DNA from 3 places in the Bradyrhizobium sp. SZCCHNRI2009 genome. Region 2 is predicted to be linked to each of the others. Evidence: riboswitches for the same ligand, from Rfam matches in the RefSeq annotation. Region 2 holds a riboswitch; each other region holds the start of a gene.

Region 1 (4,607 bases), on a different contig from region 2:
ACCTGTGGGCTCGACGACGTAGATCCGTCCCCGTCCGTCACCGGCAGCCAACTCGGCGCCCCAGATCGCCGCATCCAGCGTGGCCGTGAAGTAGACCCAGGACAGCGGCTCCGCGTCGGTGAAATTGGACGGATACCCGACAGCGATCAGATCGCCCGGCCGCAAATCAGCGCGCGTGCCGTGGAAGAACGATTGCGCAAACACGGTCGCAACAGATGACATCGGTGACCTCGGATGGGTTTCCAGCACTCGTCATCTGCCGCGGAGCGACGGTCGAATGCAAATGATCGTTTCGTCTGTTGAAGACATTGTCGGCGACCTACTCGCCTCTCTCGTTCCGCAACCTAGCTGGTCCACCAGCGCCGCGTGGCCTGGCACGTCTCCAGCGCCCGCTGGTAGCCGGCGCGGACTCGCAGCCGGGTCATGTATGCTTGCTCCGCATCACCGAACACCACACCGACGTTCTTCCGCGCCATCTCGAGCGCGTAGCCCACCGAAATGTCCGCCGCGGTGAACGCATCGCCGGCCATGTATGGCCCGCGCTCCAGCCGTCGCGTCACCAGGCTCAATCGGGTCGTGAACACGTCCATCGCCTGCCGCGCGCTCCAGTTGTTGCACTCGCTTTCAGGCGCAAGGTGCCGGGCTCCCGAAACGAAATAAAGCGAGGCTGCGAGGCCCGCCTCACCGAGGTGGAGAAACTGCTGATAGGCAGGAAAAGCAACATCATGTGCCGCGGGCGCCAGCGCCGTCGGCCCATACCGCCCCAAGATGTACTCCATGATCGCAACGGACTCGACCATCGTGACGTCGCCATCGCGGATCGCCGGAATGAATCCGGCGGGATTGATCGTCAGGAACTCGGCGTCGTTCTCGACCCCGGCCAGGAGATCCACATCCCGCAGCCGGTATGGGAGGTCCATCTCTTCCAGCAACCAGACGACGCGGAAGCCTCTGCCCTCTCCGTACACAGTGATCATCGCTCGCAATGCCCTCGGTTGTCCGTTCCGAGGACGATTCTCCGTTGGCCAGGCCGACAAGCAACCGGAGATTTTTTCCGCGGCTCCTCGGGCGCCGGCCTAGCGCAGCACATGGTGGTCAAAATCGAAGATGAAAAGACGCATTAAAGATGTCGGCTGTTCGTCCCGAACCGTCCAAACAGATGAAAGCTCGGCTCGCTTTCAGGTCTCGACCGGAGGCAGGCGACCAAGGTCCTCAATGGTTGCATTTGACCCGTACCGGAACTTACGCCTAGGTGCGCGGTGACACGAGCCAGTCACGCCAAAACTGCTCTTGTGCGGCAACTGAAGCAGGTACTACATCGGGACCTTCGGAAAATATATCGACGAGGTCTTCCCTTCGCGCGTGCCGCCCCATCGTCATCTTGTAGGCCTTGAGGCCCTGCCCCATATCCCTCGCCATTCCTGAAGGATATACGTTCAGGCTTGCTCCGTAGCAAAGTGGGATGAGACCATCTTGAGCTAATAGATTGCGAACATCGCAGAGAGCTTGGAAGAAGTCGGTTGCAGTGCTTTCAATGATCTTATCTCGATATTCGCACCGAAGGCGACAATGCGCGCGCGCATGATCGCTTTCGTCAAACAGCATGAACATGGCCGTCTCGCCCTTGGTGCCGCCGAACAAGAGTATTCTGTTCCGTTCTTCCAAACCACACCCCCATTTCCGCAGGCACCGCTTCGAAAACTTCAATCAGCATACCAAGCCAGCGCAGCAATGTCGCCTGTTGTGAAGGGTTTCGGATGCCGGCCGCATGATTGGCGGCGCGGCATATTCGGGCGGCCGGCGTCCGAAGGCCTCCAAGGGAGGAAACCGCGCATGTTGAGCGGGGTGGCGCGGCAAGCGCTATGGGAATTTGAGCAATCTAAGAGCAGACTTGATCATCTATTCCTTGTCGGCACATCGCCCTCGACGATCATTTCGTCAGCCATCTCTCGAAGTACAAATTGATCGGGTTGGAAACGTAAGGGCCATACGCTGGGCCCGGAACGAACCCCTTCGCCCGATAGAGCCTCTGGGCATCGGGAAGAAATTCCGTGGTTTCCAACCGCAGAACCGGCAGCTTGGCGATCAGTGCCGCTTCCACGACGCGCGTCAAGAGCCTGCTGCCTATTCCAGTTGTCCGAACCTCGGTGACGACATACATGCGCTTCACCTCTCCGGTACCATCCGCGAACACCTGCAGCCCCGCACAGCCAACGGCTTGTCCGGCAATCCGCGCGATAAACATTTGCGTGTCGTCGTGCGCTAGCCGATCAATTGGAGAGCCGTGATTCCTTTCCACCCCGCAGACCTTGTTTAAGAAATCGTCCAGCGCGGTTACGAGGTCAATCAGGTCCTGGGACCTTGCATCGGCCGGCTCAATTTCGATTCTATCGACAGTCATTCTCGTCCCCTTCTTCGAAGAGAGGAGCGCATGACGCCGTGGTGGCTTGTCCCGTTTAGTTGCCGGACCGGCCACATCTTCTTCCGAAGGAAGAAAGCCACCTTGCTCGGGGAGCAGGTTGGCGCTGGGCGTCGGCCCAACTCTTGATGTTGGAGTTGACGATAGCGGGCACTATCGAGCTTGGCAAGCACGCCCCAGTTTGAGGAACAACGCGCGGCCGCTCCTGGCCCAACGCGGACCTTTTCAGCCGACGCTGGCGACGTACGAGACGGGCGCTTCGCGCAACTGCGCCATACCGGCAATTTTTGGTTGTGAATTATCTTCGCGTGTGATGAAATCTCCCTATGAACGCTAGAAGTCCTTCGCTGGCCGGTCTGTTCGTACTGCTACTGGCTTCGGCGTCTTTCTCATATGCGCAAACAGAAAGTGTCGGCGCTCAGGCAAGCGCTCGCGAAGCGTGGAAAAAGAAGATTGTAATACTGCTAGTGAGCAAGAGAACGTTTCCGCCAGGGGCGGCCGGTCAAAGTGGCACGGCCAAGGTCAAGTTTGTCATTGATCGGCAGGGGAAACTGATTTCCAGAGAACTGGTGGAAAGCGCCGGCTCCGAACTACTCGATACGGCGGCCCTAAGTATGATTGAGCGAGCGGAACCATTTCCGGAGCCGCCCGCAGAGATGAGCGACGATAGCTTCACCTTTACGGTACCCATCAACTTTGCCAACAGGAAGCAGTTGCCTTGGGCAGGCGGACAATGGCCTGCCGAGTGGGTCGACGAGCAGAAGAAGATTGACACAAAAATTCACGGCATCTGTCGTGGCTGCTAAGGCGTGAGTGAAACTCACGCGCTACAACACTGAAGCTGCGCCATCCTGTTGCGCTCGATGCAATCCATAAGCCTCGCGTGAAGGGACCGGAGCGGCGGCATCTTCCTCGGCGGCCAACCCGGGCTGAATGGCACGTAGTAAACTCAGTTCGCGGGAACGATCGCCCGGTCCGTCAGCCAGCCAAGTCCCTCCGCGGTCGTCGTCTGCGGCTTGTACTCGCAGCCGATCCAGCCGGAATAGCCGATCGTGTCGAGATGGCGGAACAAGAAGGCGTAGTTGATCTCGCCGGTGCCCGGCTCGTGGCGGCCGGGATTGTCGGCGAGTTGGATGTGGGCGATGCGGGCGAGATGCTTCTGCATCGTGCGGGCGAGATCGCCCTCCATGATCTGCATGTGGTAGATGTCGTACTGGACGAACAGATTGTCGGACTCGACCTCCGAGATCAGCTGAAGCGCTTGTGCCGTGCGGTTGAGGACAAAGCCGGGAATGTCGAGTGTGTTGATCGGCTCGATCAGCAGCTTGATCCCCTGCGCCTTCAGCGCGGTCGCGGCGAAGCGCAGGTTGCGGACCAGCACCTGGTTGAGCTCGCGCGGATCGGCATCGTCGGGCGCAATGCCGACGAGGCAGTTGAGCTGGCGGCAATCCAGCGCCTTCGCATACTCGATGGCGCGGCGAACGCCGTCGCGGAATTCATCGACACGATCCGGCAGGATGGCGATGCCGCGCTCGCCCGCGGCCCAATTGCCGGCGGGCAGATTGTGCAGCACCTGCGTCAGCCCGTGACGCGCGAGCTGCTCGCGCAGCTCGGCCTTGTCGAAATCATACGGGAACAGATATTCGACGCCGCCGAAGCCGGCCGCCTTGGCGGCCGCGAAGCGGTCGAGGAACGGCAGCTCGTTGAACAGCATCGTGAGGTTGGCGGCAAAACGCGGCATGTCATGGGTCCTCGACTGAGTGCGATGGCTGCGGTCAGGCCGGTTGCAAGGTGCGCGCCGGCTCGGCCGGCGTCTCGTCGACCGGCAGATCGAGCACCTCCTCGAACTCCACGACGTTGTCGATCTCGGTGCCCATCGCGATGTTGGTGACGCGTTCGAGCACGAACTCGACCACGACAGGCACCTGGTATTCCGCCATCCATTCGCGCGCGGTCGCGAACGCAGCCTGCGCCTGGCGCGGGTCGGTGACGCGGATCGCCTTGCAGCCGAGGCCCTGCGCGACCGCGACGTGGTCGACGCCATAGCCGCCGACCTCCGGCGCGTTGATGTTCTCGAACGAGAGCTGCACCTGATAGTCCATCGAGAAGCCGCGTTGCGCCTGACGTATGAGGCCGAGATAGGCATTGTTCACGACGACGTGGATGTAAGGCAGGTTGAACTGCGCGC
Region 2 (4,607 bases):
GCTCAGTTGCTCGGCGACGACATCATCCGCTCGGTCGGCCAGGTCAAGCTCGGCATCAACGCACCGGCCGAGGTGCCGACCTATCGGCCGATGTGATCGAGCGCGAGTGGGAAACAGCGAGTAGCGAATAGGGAAAGAGATCTTACTACTCGCTACTCTCTATTCGCCATTCGCTACGCCGCGCTGAGGGCGGCGTCGAGATCCTCGATCAGATCGTCGGCATGCTCGAGTCCGGCGGAGAAGCGGATGAAGCCCTCGCTGATGCCGAGCTCGGCGCGCGCCTCCGGCGTCAGCCGCTGATGCGTCGTCGTCGCCGGGTGCGTGACCAGCGTCTTGGCGTCGCCGAGATTGTTGGAGATGCGCGCGAGCTTCAGGCCGTTGAGCGTACGGAACGCAGCCGCCTTGCCGCCCTTGACCTCGAAGCCGACCAGGGTCGAGCCGGCGCGCATCTGCTTGCGGACGGTTGCCGCCTGCGGATGGTCCGCGCGGCCCGGATAGATCAGCCGCGAGATCTTCCGATGCGCGGCGAGGAAGTCGGCCACCTTCGCCGCCGTCTCGGTCTGCGCGCGCACGCGCACCGCCAGGGTCTCCAGACCCTTGAGCAGAACCCAGGCGTTGAACGGCGAGATCGACGGGCCGGTCTGGCGCATGAAATTGTGGATGTGCTCGGCGATGAACGCCTCCGACGACAGGATCACACCGCCGAGGCAGCGGCCTTGGCCGTCGATGTGCTTGGTCGCGGAATACACCACGACGTCAGCGCCGAGCGCGAGCGGGCTCTGCCAGATCGGGGTGGCGAACACGTTGTCGACGATCAGCCGCGCGCCATGGGCGTGCGCGATCTCGGCGATGGCGGGGATGTCCATCACGTCGAGCGTCGGATTGGTCGGGCTCTCCAGGAAGAACGACTTGGTGTTGGGTCTGACCGCCTTCTGCCACTGGGCGAGGTCGAGCCCATCGACCAGGGTCGACTCGATGCCGTAGCGCGGCAAGAGATCCTCGACCACGTAGCGGCACGAGCCGAACAGCGCCTTGGCCGCGACGACGTGGTCGCCGGCACGGAGGGGAGCCAGGATTGCCGTGGTGACCGCGGCCATTCCGGTTGCGGCCGAGCGGCAGGCCTCGGCGCCCTCGAGCTCGATCATGCGGCGCTCGAACATCGCCGTGGTGGGATTGGAGAAGCGCGAATAGATGAAGCCGGGATCCTCGCCCTTGAAGCGCGCCTCGCATTCCTCGGCGGTGGCGTAGACGAACCCTTGGGTGAGATAGAGCGCCTCGGCGGTCTCGCCGAATTCGGAGCGCAAGGTGCCGGAATGCACCAGCCTCGTTTCGGGACGATAGTGGGCGAACGACGCCGGCGCCTTCGCGGGGGACTTCGACATGTGACCTCCATCGTGGCCACCGCCTTGAGCGATGGGCACAAAAAAACCGGCCTGGGACAAAACCTCAAGGCCGGGATCACATTCGTCCCCGGCCTGTTTAGCGACTTATTTTACGTGGCTGCAAGCCGGCCGGCTCAAATCACCACGGGATAAGTCGTGCTCATAGTCGCAACCGGCCTTTCCGTCAAGCCAGCCATCGGATAACCGGTCAAAAGACCCTATATTGGCTCAATAAGCCGCCGTTCCGGCGCCTGCAAAGGATCAGGTCTTGCCGTTTTCGCTCAGCCCCGACGCCCACGGCATCCTCCCCGATCGCATGATCGTGGCGATGACGGAGGCTGGCCTGATCATCCCCGAATATGATTTCGTCGAGAGCCAGATCCAGCCGGCGAGCCTCGATCTGCGGCTCGGCGACATCGCCTATCGCGTGCGTGCGAGCTTCCTGCCCGGGCCGGGCGCGACGGTCGCCGAGCGCATCGACGAGCTCAAGCTGCACGAATTCGCACTTGCCGACGGCGCGGTGCTGGAGACCAACTGCGTCTACATCGTGCCGCTGTTGGAGAGCCTGGCGCTGCCCAAGGACATCGTCGCGGCCGCCAATCCGAAAAGCTCGACCGGGCGGCTCGACGTGTTCACCCGCGTGATCGCCGACGGCACGCGACGCTTCGACATGATCGGCGCGGGCTATCACGGCCCGCTCTATGCCGAGATCAGCCCGAAGACGTTCCCGGTCCTGCTGCGCGAGGGCTCGCGCCTGTCCCAGGTTCGCTTCCGCTATCGCGACGCGGTCCTGTCGGAGGACGAACTGATCGCGCTGCACCAGGCCGAGCGACTGGTGGATCGCGACGATGCCGATCTCACCGGCGGCGTCGCGCTTTCCGTCGACCTGTCCGGCAGCAATGCGAACGGATATGTGGGCTATCGCGCCAAGCGCCACACCGGCGTCGTCGACGTCGACCGCCGCGCCGGCTATCCGGTCGAGGAGTTCTGGGAGCCGATCAAGGCACGTACCGACGGCAGCCTCATTCTCGATCCCGGCGAGTTCTACATCCTGGCCTCCAAGGAGGCCGTGCAGGTGCCGCCGGACTACGCCGCGGAGATGGTGCCGTTCGATCCGCTGGTCGGCGAATTCCGCGTCCACTATGCCGGCTTCTTCGATCCCGGCTTCGGCTATGCCGGCGCCGGCGGGCAGGGCTCGCGCGCGGTGCTCGAGGTGCGCTCGCGCGAGGTGCCGTTCATCCTCGAGCACGGCCAGATCGTCGGCCGTCTCGTCTACGAGAAGATGCTGGCGCGGCCGAATGCGATGTATGGCAGCCGCATCGGCTCCAACTACCAGGCCCAGGGCCTGAAGCTCTCCAAGCATTTCCGTCTCTGAGCGCGGCTGCGTCTGCCGCGCACCCCCAATGCGCCTGCCGCACAGGGCGCGCGCCAGCGCCGTGCTAGGAAAGCGAGAGCAATCGAACGATAACACGGCCGCGGCCTGCGCGGCCGAGCGGGGAGCTGAGATGTCCGAGATCGGCCTGGCCGACAATCCGGTCGGCGAGGGGCGTGCGTTGCCGCCCCCCGAGAAGCCGGTCCGGAATAAGCTCGTCGACGGACCCATCCTGCGCACCCTGCTGTCGCTGGCCTGGCCCAACATCATCGCGAACACGGCCGGCACCTGCGTCGTCATCGCCGAGACCTCCTATATCGGCCGGCTCGGTATCGAGGCGCTGGCGGCGATGGCGCTGGTGTTTCCGCTGGTGATCCTGACCATGACGATGTCCGGCGGCGCGATGGGCGGCGGCGTGGCCTCGGCGATCGCGCGCGCGCTCGGCGCCGGCGACGCCGAGCGGGCCTCGACGCTCGCCACGCACGCGCTGCTGATCGCGCTATTGTTCGGCGCGACCTTCATGATCGGCATGCTGGCGTTCGGCCCTGCCTTGCTGGAGGTGCTCGGCGGCCGCGGCGCGGTGCTGAGCCATGCCACGGCCTATCTGCAGATCTTCTTCGGCGGCGCGATCCTGCCCTGGCTGATGAACTCGATGGCTGGCATCCTGCGCGGCACCGGCAACATGAAGCTGCCGTCGTTCATGATCCTCAGCTCGGCGCTGCTGCAGATCGTGTTGGGCGGCACGCTCAGCCTGGGCCTCGGGCTCGGCATGCGCGGCGTCGCCGCCGGCGCGCTGCTGGCGTTCTGCGTCAGCATCTCGGTGATGGGCTGGTACCTGTTCTCCGGCCGCGCGCGCGTGCGGCCGAAGCTGCGGGGCCTGAAGATCAGCGGCGCGATGTTCGCCGACATTCTCAAGGTCGGCGCCGTCGCCTGCTTCTCGCCGCTGCAATCCGTGCTGTCGATCGCGATCTTCACGCATATGCTGGCGTCGTTCGGCACCGCCGTGCTCGCCGGCTACGGCATCGGCGCGCGGCTCGAGTTCATGATGACCACGGTCGCATTCTCCGTCGGCATGGCCTCGGTGCCGATGGTCGGCATGGCGATCGGTGCGGAGAGAATCGCGCGCGCCCGCCGCATCGCCTGGACGGCGGGACTGGTGTCGTTCGCGTCGGTGGGCGCGCTGTCGACGCTGATCGCGATCGTCCCGCAATTGTGGGTCGACATCTTCACCCAGGACGAGAGCGCGCGCAGCGCGGGCCGGCACTATCTCCAGGTCGCGGCGCCGATGTATGCCTTCATCGGCCTGGCGATCTCGATGTATTTCTCCTCGCAGGGTGCCGCCAGGGTGCTCGGTCCGGTGCTGGCGCAGACGGTGCGGCTCGTCTTCATCGCTGCGGGTGGCAGCTATCTGTTGAGCCGTGCCGCGACCGAGGGCGACTTCTTCATGCTGGCGGCGTCCTCGATGGTCCTGCTCGGGGTGCTGACGCTCGCCAGCGTCATGCTCACCCGCTGGGGCCCGAAGCCGGCCGCAGCGCTGGAGCTGCGCCCGGCCGTGCTGACGGCCGGACGCGGCCTTGACTCGCGCGGGCCGCCGCCGGCGCGTATCGGCTGAGCCGCTATCCGCGCAGCCTGCCCAACGTGTCCTGCATCGCGCGCGCGCCGAGCTCCATCTGCTGATCGATATAGGGTGCGATCTCGTGTGGCAGCACGTCGGTGGTCCAGATCACCCGGCAGCGCTCCTCGCCTTCCGGGATGATCTGAAACGACGCACTGTGCTGGCTGATGCGTTCGTTCTTGATGGCATAGACGAGGCGCCGGCGTTGATCGTCGCAGTCGACCAGCTGCTCGCGCAC
Region 3 (4,607 bases), on a different contig from region 2:
TTGAAAACCTTGCGGCCAGGCTCCGGCTTGGGACTCTTGCCCGGCGTGTAGGGCGCGATGTCGAGGATGCCGGGGTTCGGCACGGGGCGGTTCATCATCAACTCCGGAAAATCATCACTGGCGCGAGGCGTCTCAGCTCGGAACCGTATAGCGTTTCGCATGGCCGCCGACGAGGGCCGTCGAGCGGACCGAGGCGCCCGCCGCGATTAGGGCAGCCTTGATCTTGTCGAGGTTCGACGGCGCCTCGATCGACACCAGCAGCGCGGCGCCGTCGAAGGCGGTATCGGGCACCGCGACCACGTCGGCCAGCGGCGACAGCGCGCGCGACACCTGCGCATTCCAGCCGGAGACGCGGATGCTCCAGGTCTCGACCTCCAGCACGAGCGCGTCGTCGGCGACCCGCGACACCGCGAACACCGGCAGCGCCGCCGGATGGTCGGCACGCTCGATGAACGGCATCCGGGCGATGATCTTCGGCGCGCCCACGGGCTCGAGCGTGATCCACCACGGCGTATGCCCCGATGTCGTCGACACCAGCGCAAGATCGCCCTTCGAGCGCGCCACGGCTTCGACGGCGGCCTGGGCGCTGAAATGGGCGACATAAGGCACCACGAAGCCGAAATGGAACCTGGCGGAATCGCGCATCGCGGATTCGCCGACCGACACGTCGGCGTGAACCGAGAACGGCGCCTGCACGTAAGTGAACGTCGAGACGATCACGCGCCAGATGCCCTCGACGGTGTCGAGCGGCAGGATGCCGCGATGGCGCTGCACCAGGCGCCGCATCATGTCGGCCTCTCGCGCCGGCCGGAATGCCGAGCCGACCTCCTGGGTCTTCTTGACCTTGATCAGCCGGTCGATGATGTCGGCCCTGTTCATCAGGAGCTGATGGACCTGCTCGTCGATCGCGTCGATCTCCTTGCGCAAATCGGCAAGCGAAGGCGGGGCAGGCGGCGGGTTGGACATGGGCTGGTCACTCTTCGCAGGCCACCGGTTAACGTGCGGCCGACTGGAACGGATGTCGTTCTCTCCGATGCGGGAGACGCGCGCAACAGCAAGTTTACCTTGTGCCGCCTAGGCTTGGCTGGTTTGCAGCCGTGGGGCGCCCGATCGGCGGTCAACCCCAGCTTGCCTTGACGCGGAGCGCCCGCGGGACTAGTTTCTGCCTGTTCCGTGGTCATTTGAGCCGGCCGGCTTGCAGCCACGTTAAAAAACTCGCTAAACAGGCCGGGGACGTTATCGATCCCGGCCGAACCCCAGTTCAGGCCGGGTTTTTCATGGCCTGATATGTCACGTGGTTCGGGAGCCCTTGCCGGATGGCCGGGGTGAGAGACATGACAGGCCTGACGCCGAAACCCACCTCCGCGCTGCGCACGATTGCGCCCGAAGAGCGCTCGCACGAGGTCGATCATCCGAGCTCGCTGGTCGCGCAGTTCGGCGCTGACAAGCCGCTCAGGCTCGATTGCGGCGTCGACCTGTCGCCGTTCCAGATCGCCTACCAGACCTATGGCGAACTCAACGCCGACAGGTCCAACGCGGTCCTGGTCTGCCACGCCCTGACCGGCGACCAGCACGTCGCCAACCGCCATCCCGTCACCGGCAAGCCCGGCTGGTGGGAGACGCTGGTCGGCCCTGGCCGCCCGCTCGACCCGAGCCGTTATTTCATCATCTGCTCGAACGTGATCGGCGGCTGCATGGGCTCGACCGGCCCGGCCTCGCTGAATCCCGCCACCGGCAAGGTGTGGGGGCTCGATTTCCCGATCATCACCATCCCCGACATGGTGCGCGCTCAGGCCATGCTGATCGATCATCTCGGCATCGACACGTTGTTCGCCGTGGTCGGCGGCTCGATGGGCGGCATGCAGGCGCTGCAATGGACGGTGGCCTATCCCACCCGCGTGTTCGCGAATCTCGCGATCGCCTGCGCGACGCGGCATTCGGCGCAGAACATCGCCTTCCACGAGCTCGGCCGCCAGGCCGTGATGGCCGATCCCGACTGGGACCACGGCCGCTACGGCGACAAGGGCACTCATCCGCATCGCGGCCTCGCGGTGGCACGGATGGCCGCGCATATCACCTATCTGTCGGATGCCGCCCTGCATCGCAAGTTCGGCCGCCGCATGCAGGACCGCGAACTGCCGACCTTCTCGTTCGACGCCGATTTCCAGGTCGAGAGCTATCTGCGCTATCAGGGCTCGTCCTTCGTCGAGCGCTTCGACGCCAACTCCTATCTCTATCTGACGCGGGCGATGGACTATTTCGACATCGCCGCCGATCATGACGGCGTGCTGGCGGCGGCGTTCCGCGGCATCCAGACCCGCTTCTGCGTGGTGTCCTTCACCAGCGACTGGCTGTTTCCGACCGCGGAATCGCGGGCGCTGGTGCATGCGCTCAATGCCTCCAGCGCGCGGGTGTCGTTCGCGGAGATCGAGACCGACAAGGGGCACGACGCGTTCCTGCTCGACGTCCCCGAGTTCTTCGAGATCGCCAGCGCCTTTCTCGATTCCGCCGGCAAGGCGCGCGGCCTCAACGCCGCGAACGGAGGCTGAGCCATGAGCATGCAGGGCGTGTTGCCGCTGAACGGCTTTTCCGGCGGCGAGGTGCTGGCCTATCGACCGGATCATCTGCTGGTCGCCGGCATGGTCGAGCGCGACTCCAAGGTGCTCGACATCGGCTGCGGCGACGGCGATCTCTTGCAGCTGCTGGAGAGCCGCGGCATCGACGGCCGCGGCATCGAGCTGTCGCGCGAGGGCGTCAATCATTGCGTCGCCAAGGGGCTCGCGGTGGTGCAGGGCGACGCCGACACCGATCTCGTCGACTATCCCGACGATGCGTTCGACTACGTGATCCTGTCGCAGACCTTGCAGGCGACGCGGCAGCCCAAGGTCGTGCTGGAGAATCTGCTGCGCATCGGCCGTCGCGCCATCGTCACCTTTCCGAATTTCGGCTTCTGGCGGCTGCGCCTGCAACTGCTCGTCGGCGGCCACATGCCGCGAACCGACAATCTGCCCTTCACCTGGTACGACACGCCGAACATCCATTTCTGCACCATCAAGGACTTCGTGCAGCTCTGCGATGAGATCGGCGTCAAGATGGAGCGCGCCGTCGCGCTTGATAGTTACGGCCGTCCCTTGCGCGTCGCGATGCCCTGGTGGTTCTGGAACATGTTCGGCGAGCAGGGCGTGTTCCTGCTGAGCCGGGCGGAGAAGGGAAGGTAGGGCGCGCTCGCTGCTGCAGCGGGGCGCGGTCTAAGTTGATGGCTCGCTCTCTCCACGTCATGGCCGGGCTTGCCCCGGCCATCCACGTCTTGCAGTATGGCGCCATGGCGGGCGGCTACGTGTATTTCATGACCAATCGTCCCAATGGCCCGCTCTATGTCGGCGTGACCAGCGATCTCGTCCGTCGCGTGTATGAGCATCGCTCCGGCCTGGTTGATGGCTTCACCAAGCGATACGGCTTGAGCGGCTCGTTTACTTCGAGGCCTTCGACGACATTCAAAGTGCAATTCAGCGCGAGCACAACATCAAGCATTGGTCGCGTGCCTGGAAGGTCGGACTGATCATCACGAGCAATCCCGGCTGGGATGATCTCTTCGAGACGATCGCAACTTAGAGTGTGCATGAGGACGGACGTGGATGGCCGGGACAAGCCCGGCCATGACGAGCTTGGGGTTGGCGGCTTTTACTTTTCAAAGAGCCGAGAGCGGTTGATACAAAGTGCTACGTTCCCGCGGTGCGTCTACACCCGAGCTTTGCATTAGTCCCGCCTCCGATAACGAAGAGGCGCAGGGAAGGCCGGATGCTGGCCGCACCCATGGCCCGCCTGCGGAAAAAAATGCAGGCGGCAGGAACCACAGGTACGAGCCGGAACACCCGGCCTTCCCTGCGCGATGGTTGAACGGCTGCTTCGCGTTCTCCCCGGTGCGCCGGGCTTTCTGGCCACCGTCGTCCGCGTGATGCAGAACACCACAACAAACTTGGCATCAGCGTCGGGATGCCAGGACCGCGCGACTTGACCGTGCGTGCCGAAATTGTTCGTCCACGCGAGGCAAGCCCCACGCGCAATCCGACACGCCCATCGCATCCCACACTCAGCGCTCGTGACGACCGCGATACGCCCCTCTTGCTGCGAGGCGGGACGCGCGGAAATCTGCGCCTGATTTGCCCGACGGCGCAAGTGCCAAACGTGCGACGAACTAACACGACGGGCAATTCGCGCATGATGCTCATGCGCAAACTGCCCGTCATGCAACGACGCCGCTTCGTCGCTGTGGCTGGGCCGGCAATCTACAGCAAGCCGACCTTGTGCATCATGTCGCGGATCTGCGCCGGACTGGGATCACCGACCGCCGGGCTGGACCACTCGCCGGTCGTCGTTGCCGGGCCCCGGGCAACCGAACCGGATCCGTTGAGCTTGCCATTGGGCGCCTGCGGCGCCAGCGTCGGAGACGTCGCGCCGTTCTGCGCGCCGCGCGCCAGTCCCAACAGGCGACGGAGCACGTCGAGCGAGGGATCGGACGCGGGCGCGGAGGCCACGCTCGCCTCCAGGCCGAGGGCGCGCATCGCATTCGGCAGCCCGGCTCCTGCACGATTGGGATCGCCGAATTG

Evidence for each region. A riboswitch is a leader RNA that binds a small molecule or an ion and turns the genes downstream of it on or off. The one in region 2 is predicted to bind S-adenosylmethionine.
Region 1: linked by a shared signal. The riboswitch ahead of QX041_RS25925 (GNAT family N-acetyltransferase) and the one ahead of QX041_RS13385 (O-succinylhomoserine sulfhydrylase) in region 2 are both predicted to bind S-adenosylmethionine.
Region 3: linked by a shared signal. The riboswitch ahead of QX041_RS24350 (homoserine O-acetyltransferase) and the one ahead of QX041_RS13385 (O-succinylhomoserine sulfhydrylase) in region 2 are both predicted to bind S-adenosylmethionine.

The regions. Positions count from the first base shown of each region.
Region 1 covers NZ_JAUEUH010000008.1:65,666-70,272, forward strand. The annotation lists gene arr (NAD(+)--rifampin ADP-ribosyltransferase) at 1-222, opposite strand, end outside; gene QX041_RS25915 (glutathione S-transferase family protein) at 345-977, opposite strand; gene QX041_RS25920 (hypothetical protein) at 1,249-1,611, opposite strand; gene QX041_RS25925 (GNAT family N-acetyltransferase) at 1,931-2,401, opposite strand; SAM-I-IV-variant riboswitch at 2,447-2,556, opposite strand; gene QX041_RS25930 (energy transducer TonB) at 2,746-3,225, shown strand; gene hyi (hydroxypyruvate isomerase) at 3,369-4,160, opposite strand; gene gcl (glyoxylate carboligase) at 4,195-4,607, opposite strand, start outside.
Region 2 covers NZ_JAUEUH010000003.1:307,938-312,544, reverse strand. The annotation lists gene QX041_RS13390 (GDSL-type esterase/lipase family protein) at 1-96, shown strand, start outside; gene QX041_RS13385 (O-succinylhomoserine sulfhydrylase) at 174-1,382, opposite strand; SAM riboswitch at 1,459-1,538, opposite strand; gene QX041_RS13380 (2'-deoxycytidine 5'-triphosphate deaminase) at 1,651-2,757, shown strand; gene QX041_RS13375 (MATE family efflux transporter) at 2,888-4,366, shown strand; gene QX041_RS13370 (SRPBCC family protein) at 4,371-4,607, opposite strand, start outside.
Region 3 covers NZ_JAUEUH010000007.1:157,962-162,568, forward strand. The annotation lists gene hisC (histidinol-phosphate transaminase) at 1-95, opposite strand, end outside; gene QX041_RS24345 (chorismate mutase) at 133-966, opposite strand; SAM riboswitch at 1,164-1,243, shown strand; gene QX041_RS24350 (homoserine O-acetyltransferase) at 1,335-2,549, shown strand; gene metW (methionine biosynthesis protein MetW) at 2,553-3,218, shown strand; partial or broken gene QX041_RS24360 (GIY-YIG nuclease family protein) at 3,278-3,612, shown strand; gene QX041_RS24365 (S8 family serine peptidase) at 4,287-4,607, opposite strand, start outside.